2 regions of the Variovorax sp. 278MFTsu5.1 genome follow, and region 1 is predicted to be linked to the other one. Evidence: predicted binding sites of a transcription regulator. Region 1 holds the regulator's gene; the other holds the start of a gene.
The links. The regulator FliA, encoded in region 1, starts transcription of late flagellar genes. The targets are predictions, from matches to a motif close to CTAAAGTTTNNNNNNNNNNNGCCGNTA.
Positions count from the first base shown of each region.

Region 2: ABL844_RS26315 (FlxA-like family protein) is a predicted target of FliA. The motif match lies at 1,274-1,300, and genes of this name have one in related genera.

Region 1 covers NZ_CP157622.1:5,346,339-5,349,915, forward strand. The annotation lists gene ABL844_RS24710 (glycoside hydrolase family 15 protein) at 1-944, opposite strand, end outside; gene ABL844_RS24715 (RNA polymerase sigma factor FliA) at 1,299-2,033, opposite strand; gene ABL844_RS24720 (MinD/ParA family ATP-binding protein) at 2,072-2,881, opposite strand; gene flhF (flagellar biosynthesis protein FlhF) at 2,892-3,577, opposite strand, start outside.
Region 2 covers NZ_CP157622.1:5,671,713-5,675,289, forward strand. The annotation lists gene ABL844_RS26305 (tripartite tricarboxylate transporter substrate-binding protein) at 1-104, opposite strand, end outside; gene ABL844_RS26310 (MarR family winged helix-turn-helix transcriptional regulator) at 316-864, shown strand; gene ABL844_RS26315 (FlxA-like family protein) at 890-1,234, opposite strand; gene ABL844_RS26320 (universal stress protein) at 1,410-1,856, shown strand; gene ABL844_RS26325 (isocitrate lyase/PEP mutase family protein) at 1,898-2,761, opposite strand; gene prpF (2-methylaconitate cis-trans isomerase PrpF) at 2,806-3,577, opposite strand, start outside.

The DNA.
Region 1 (3,577 bases):
TCCTCGGGCGACCCGCCCACGGCGCGCATCAGCCACCAGCGCCATGCGCTGGCCTCCTCGACGTAGCCCGAGCCGATCAGCGCATAGAGCGTGAGCGCCGCGTCGCGCAGCCAGCAGAAGCGGTAGTCCCAGTTGCGCTCGCCGCCGGGCAGCTCGGGCAGCGAGGTGCTCGGCGCGGCGACGATGCCGCCGGTCGGCTCGTAGGTCAGCGCCTTGAGCGTGAGCAGCGAGCGCATCACCGGCTCGCGGAATTCGCCGTGGTAGCCGCAGCGATCGGTCCACGCACTCCATTCGGCGACTGTGCGCGCCAGCAGCGCGTTGGCATCGCGCGTCACCGGCGGCTTCAGGTGCGAGGGAAACCAGTCGAGGCTGAACGCGATGGACTGCCCCGCCGACACGGTGAAGTCGGCGAAGCTCGCGAAGTTCTCGTTGACCAGCGGCACGCCGGAGCTGATGCGCACCGCATCCGGCCCGGCCGTGGCGAACACCGCGCCATCGCGCCGCTCCATCCACGGGCACCACTCGCCGTAGTTGAAGCGGATGCGGAACTCGGTGTGCATGCTCACCGTGCCCCGTACGCCCCGCACGATGCGCACCACCTCGTGTGTGCCGTCGAGCGCGGGGCGAGGCATGAAGTCGGTGACGACGGCCACGCCCGTGCCTGTACGAATCGTGGTCTCCAGCACAACGGTGCCGGGAAGGTAGCGCCGCGAGACGCGCGCCTTGCGGTCGCGCGCGCACATGGTCCAGTGGCCGTTGCGCTCGTCGCCCAGCAGGCTGGCGAACATCGCGGCCGAGTCGAAGCGCGGCAGGCACAGCCACTCGATGTCGCCGCCCAGATGCACCAGCGCCGCGCTGTGGGTCGAGCCGATGAGCGCGTATTCGCCGATGGGGCGGCTGGCCTGCAGCCTTGAAGAGAGTTGCTTGTTGCGGGTCTTTGGCAAGACTCCGAGTTTTCGTGCCCTCGCAGGCGCCCTGCGCCGGAGGCGAGCGCGCCTGGCTGACGGACAACGCCTATTCAGCGCATCCTTCAAGGGTCTGTTCACACTATTTCCGGGGTCGCGAAGGGCAGCCAGGGCGGGCCAATCAAGGCGCGTGACGACGCGTGTGCATGCGCACACGCTAGGAGCGCAACGCCGAGTGGCCCGCCCTGGCTGCCCTTCCCGCAGGGTTGGTGCTCCAAGGGGCCGTCTGCGGCGTTGCCCGCGCTTGCAGGGCGCCAGCCTTACTGCGCACGCGCGCCTTGCAGCCAGCCCCTTGGAGCACCAACGCGACCCGGGAAATAGTGTGAACAGACCCTAGAGCACATCCTTCAGCTTCGCCCGCAGCCTGCTGATCGCCTGGCTGTGCAGCTGGCACACCCGCGACTGGCTCACTTCGAGGATGGCGCCGATCTCGCGCAGGTTCAGCTCCTCCTCGTAGTAGAGGTTCAGCAGCAGCTGGTCGCGCTCGGGCAGCGCCGAGATGGCGTCCACCAGCTGGTGGCGGAAGCCGCTTTCCAGCAGTTGCTCCAGCGGATCGTCGCTGCTGCGCCGGTCCTTGCGGGCGTCCTGCGAGTGGCTGTCGAGAAAACCGTTGTCGGCGTCGTCCTTGGAGAAGTCTTCCACATACAGCAGCTGGCAGCCCTGGATCTCCTGCAGCAGCGACTGGTAGGCCTCGATGTCCATCTTCAGTTCCCGGGCGATCTCCCCTTCGGTGGGAGCGCGCCCGAGCCTGTGGCCCAGCGCCTGCATCGCCTTCTCGATGCCGCGCGCCGACTGGCGCAGGCCGCGCGAGCCCCAGTCGGCGGCACGCAGCTCGTCGAGCATGGCGCCGCGGATGCGCTGGCTCACGAAAGTCTCGAACTGCGCGCCGCGGTTGTCCTGGTAGCGCGCGGATGCGTCAAGCAGGCCGAGCATGCCGGCCTGGATCAGGTCGTCCAGCTCCACGCTGGCCGGCAGCTTCGCCATCATCTGCAGCGCGATGCGGCGCACCAGCGGCTGGTGCTGCGCGAGCAGGTGCGATTTCTCGATGGTTCCTTGTGCGGTGTACATGGCCGTCGTGCGTCCTTCCTCGGTGCGGAGCCGGCGGCTCAGGCCACGGCCTGCAGCGGGGCTGCCTCGGGCCATGGCCACTGGTCCATCTCGCCCGCGGCGCGGCGGAAGTCGACCGCCGCATGGCTCGCGGGAAAGGCCTCGGCGATGGTCTTCTTCAGCCGCCATGCGTCGGAGACGAGCGGATCGAAGCGCACCCATCCCGCCGCCCGCAGCGACAGCGCGAGGTAGCGGCTGCCGGCATGGGCGAGGTTGTTCATGATCTGGCGCGCGGCCTGCACGTCGACCACGCCGTTGAGCAGGAAGCGCATCTGCTTCAGGCCGTGGGCGTGGTGCAGGCGCTTGATGCCCGCGTAGGCCGAGGTGACCGAGGCCGGATGCGGCTGCAGCACCAGCAGCAGGTCGTCCGCGCACTGCGCGAGCGGCGACAGCCGGCCCTCGCCGTCGAAGGCCGCGTCGATGACGACCACGCCGTCGTGCCAGAACCTGCGCGGGTCGGCCGCGCCTTGCGATGTTCCTCTTGCAGCCGCGGGCGGCGCCGGCAGCACATGCACCCCACAGGCCATGCGTACCTCGGCGCCGTCCAGCGTGAGGCGCCCGGCCGCGACGTCGACAAGGCCGCCCAGCGGGTCGATGTCCCAGACCTCGCAGGCCGAGCCCTCGGCGCGGCAATGCTCGTCCAGCAGCAGCACGTTGCGGCCCTGCCCCACCAGCGCCACGGCGAAGTTCATCGCGGCGGTGGTGCCGCCCGCGCCGCGCCCCATGCCGGCCACCGCGAGCACGCGCGCCTGCGTCGGCGCGAGCAGGCGCCGGAGGCCGTCCGCCTGATCCGCAACCAGCTTGTTCATCGCAGCGCCCTCAATCCTGCCGCTCCAGCTTCTGCGGCTTCTCCAGCGCGCGGGGCGACTGCACCGGCGCGGTCGATTCGGTGCCAAGCGCGTCCAGCAGCAGGAAGAGCTTGCCAAAGCCCGCGTAGAGCGCGCTGCCGCTCATGGCGCGGCCGTTGCGTGCGGGGCGGCCGGTGAGCTGGCCCATCAGCGCGCGGGCACGGTCGGCCCATTCGCCTTCGGCCTGCAGCAGGCGCCACACGGTGGAGGTCATCTGCCCGGCGATCAGCAGCCGCTTCATGATGTCCGGGTCGCCCAGCTCGCCGATGCCGCCCACCAGCTGCACGCCGTCGCGCAGCAGGCGGAAGCAGGGCTCGGCATCCACGGCCCAGCCCAGCCACTGCGCGAGCTGGCGCGCCGAAACCTCTGTACCGACGTTCGACAGCGCATGACTCAGCGCCAGTACGTTGCCGCTGCGCGCATCGACCACGCGCGTGGCGATGCAGCGCAGCGCCGGCATCTCGTCGCGTGCGATGCCCGCCGCCATCGCGGCGGCATTGAAGCGCAGCACCACGTCGGCATGCGCCACGGCGAGCAGCGCCGCCTTGCCGCGGAAGCGCACGGGGCGCTCCTCGGCGAACTCGAAATCCATGCGCGCGAGCGTGTCGGGAGAGCCGGTGCGCGACTCGATCACGGCCGTGGAACCCGGCGCGCGCG
Region 2 (3,577 bases), 330 kb from region 1:
CCGTCCAGCGCGGCGGGCGCCTGGGCCTGGGCCAGGGGAGCGCAGGCGGCCAGGGCGACGCCCCATGCCATGATGAGCTTGCGCCGGGAAAGGAATGCGGGCATCGGATCGGGTCTCCTGCGGAGGTGGGTACGAACGGAAGGACGGGCAGGCGCGGTTTCGCGGCGAAAATCGCGCACCAAGACTGTTTCCGGTCGTTCAAATTTGTTACTGGTTTATACGTACAGGGAAACAGTTGATCTAATCAATCAAGTGCCTGCCGAGGCGGGCGAACCACACTTCAACCGCTCGCGCCCTTCACGTTCCGTCACCTGTATGCAACAAGCTTTCCCCGATGCAGGAGCGTTGCGCGCGCCCCATTCACTGGACGACCTGCTGCTCTACCGCATGGCGCGCGCCGTGCGCGCGGGCAGCGGCATGGCGACGCGGCTGGTCGAGGGCGGCTTCGGCATCACGCGCCGCGAGTGGGGAATGATCGCCACGCTCGCCCAGGAGGGCGAGATGACCTCCTCGGCGCTGGCCACCCAGCTGCACCTGGACCGTGTGCGCACCTCGCGCGGACTGCGCAGCCTGGTCGAGAAGAAGCTGGTGCAGCGCCGGCAGAACGCCGAGGACCGGCGCGAGGTGCATGTGCGGCTGAGCGCCTCGGGCCAGCAGCTCTTCGGCAGGCTCTTTCCGCGCATCGCGGGGCTGAACACGGAACTGCTGGAAGGCGTGGCGCCCGCGGACCTGGACGCCCTCCTGCGCTGCCTGCACCACCTGGAGCAGCGCGGCGAGGAACTGCTCGCGCAGGGCGTGGTGGCGGAAAAGGCGAACCGGCGCTCGGGCGGAACACGGCACCGCTGGCCCGAGCGCGGCGGCTGACCCCCGCGGGTGATCAAGCGGGCGGTCAGGCCTGCACGTCCACCACGCTGCCGAGCGTGCCCGAGGCACCGCGGCTGGCGCGCTGCGTACCCGCTGCGCCTTCCTCCAGCGAGGCCATCGCGCTCTGCTGGACGCCGGCGTTGCGCAGCGCATTCATCTGCTGCTGCAGCATCGCGAGCTTCGCCGCGAGCGCCTCGAGCTGCATCCGGATCGCATCGCGGGCATCCTCGGGCGCGGCGAGCAGCTGGGCCTGCGTCTCGCCGATCTGTTTCTGCGTGGCGGTGATCTGCCGCTGGATCTTCGCGATCTCGGCGTTCACGTTGACCCCGCTGCCTGTTGCGCCGCCGCTCGCGCCGATGGTATTGAGCATCTCTGTCCTCCTCTGGTTGTCCGCAAGGGAAAGAAGCTATATCGGCAGCCGGCGCGAAAAATAGAGGGCCGCCTCTGATCGCGCCGCAATTGCCCGCGACCGCTTGCACCGCCGCCATGGCCGACTAGACTGGAATTCGAGGGCACCCGCGGTGCCGGGGGCCAAGGAGCCTGCCATGTACAAGCGTGTTCTCGTGGCAACCGACGGCTCTGCGCTGTCGGAGCAGGCGGTCAATGCCGCCATCGATCTGGCCCTGCTCTGCAATGCCGAACTGGTGAGCGTCACCGTCGCGCACATCGAGCCCGTCGGCTACTTCGAAGGATCGCTGATGCTGAGCCAGCGCGACATCGAGGCCGCGCAGGAGCAGTCGGACCATGCCGCGCGCCGGCTGGTCGACAAGTCGGTCGCCGCCGCCACCGCCAGGGGCGTGCGCAATCCGAGGGCAGTGGTCATGAAGTCGAACCAGGTGGCCGAGGCCATCATCGCGGCCGCGAAGAACCAGCAGTGCGACCTGATCGTGATGGCCTCCCACGGCCGGCGCAGCCTGGCGCGCCTGCTGATGGGCAGCGAGACGCTGCATGTGCTGACGCACTCTCACATCCCGGTGCTGGTGCTGCGCTAGCGGCGCCAGCCCTTGTCCTGCCTTCTCCCGCCTTCTCCTGCTCAGCTCGCGTACCGCTTCTCCAGCGCGTCGAGTTCGGGCTTGCCCACCAGCCGCTGGCGTTCCGCGAAGGGCACGACCAGCGCCGGGTCTTCGTCCACGCGCTTCGTGTCGCGCAGCACCGTCAGCGCCTTCTGCATGCCGGCGACTGCCCCCTGCAGCGCCGCGTTGGCATACAGCACGATGCCGTAGCCCAGCCCGGCGAGTTCCTCGGCGCCGAAGATCGGCGTCCTGCCACCGATCACCATGTTCATGAGCTGCGGCTTCTTCAGCCGCTGCGGCAGCGCGCGGATCTCGTCGGCCGTGGTCACGGCCTCCACGAAGAGGATGTCTGCACCCGCCTCGCTGAACTTCTGCGCGCGCTCGATGGCGGCCTCGAAGCCCAGCGTGGCGGCGGCGTCGGTGCGGGCCATGACGAGCAGATCGGGGTCGGTGCGCGCATCGACGGCAGCCTTGATCTTGTTGACGGCCTCCTCGGTGGAGATCACGTCCTTGCCCGAGAAGTGGCCGCAGCGCTTGGGTGCGACCTGGTCCTCGAACTGGATGCAGTCGGCACCCGCGCGCTCCAGCACGCGCACCGTGTGGCGCACGTTGAGCGCGTTGCCGAAGCCGGTGTCGGCATCCACGATCAGCGGCAGGCCCACCGCGTCGCGGATGCGCGCCGTGTGGTCGGCGATCTCGTGCAGGCCCATGAAGCCCTGGTCGGGCAGGCCGAACCACATGTTGGTGACGCCCGCGCCGGTGACGTAGATGGCCTCGAAGCCCAGGTCCTCGATCACGCGCGCCGACAGCGCGTTGAAGGCACCCGGCACCAGCACGCCCCGGCGCGCTTCGGCCAGGGCTCGGAGGGTCTTGCGAGTCGACATCGGTTCTTCCTTGTTGTGTTGCGTTGTCTTGTTGATTCCGGAGGTCAGAGCGTATCGCCGGGCATGCGCACCCAGCCTTCCATCAGCACGCGGGCGCTGCGGCTCATCACGGCCTTGGTCACGCGCCATTCGCCATCGACCCGGCTGGCTTGCGCGCCGACGCGCAGCGTGCCCGAGGGATGGCCGAAGCGCACCGCCGAGCGCTCGCCGCCGCCGGCCGCGAGGTTGACCAGCGTGCCCGGAATGGCCGCCGCCGTGCCGATGGCCACCGCCGCCGTGCCCATCATGGCGTGGTGCAGCTTGCCCATGGACAGCGCGCGCACCAGCAGGTCGACATCGCCCGCCGCGACCGGCTTGCCGCTGGAAGCCGTGTAGCTCGCTGGCCTCGCGACGAACGCGACCTTGGGCGTGTGCTGGCGCCCTGCCGCTTCGCCGACGTTCTTGATGAGCCCCATGCGCACCGCGCCGTGCGCGCGGATGGCTTCGAACTTCGCGAGCGCGGCGACGTCGCCGTTGATCGCGTCCTGCAACTCGGTGCCCGTGTAGCCGATGGCTTCGGCCTCCACGAAGATGGTCGGGATGCCGGCGTTGATCATCGTCGCGCGCAGCGTGCCGACGCCGGGCACCTCGAGCTCATCGACGAGGTTGCCGGTGGGGAACATCGCGCCGCCCGAGCCTTCTTCTTCCGCGGCCGGGTCCATGAATTCGAGCTGCACCTCGGCGGCCGGGAAGGTCACGCCGTCGAGCTCGAAGTCGCCGGTCTCCTGCACCGCGCCATCGGCCAACGGCACATGCGCGACGATGGTCTTTCCGATG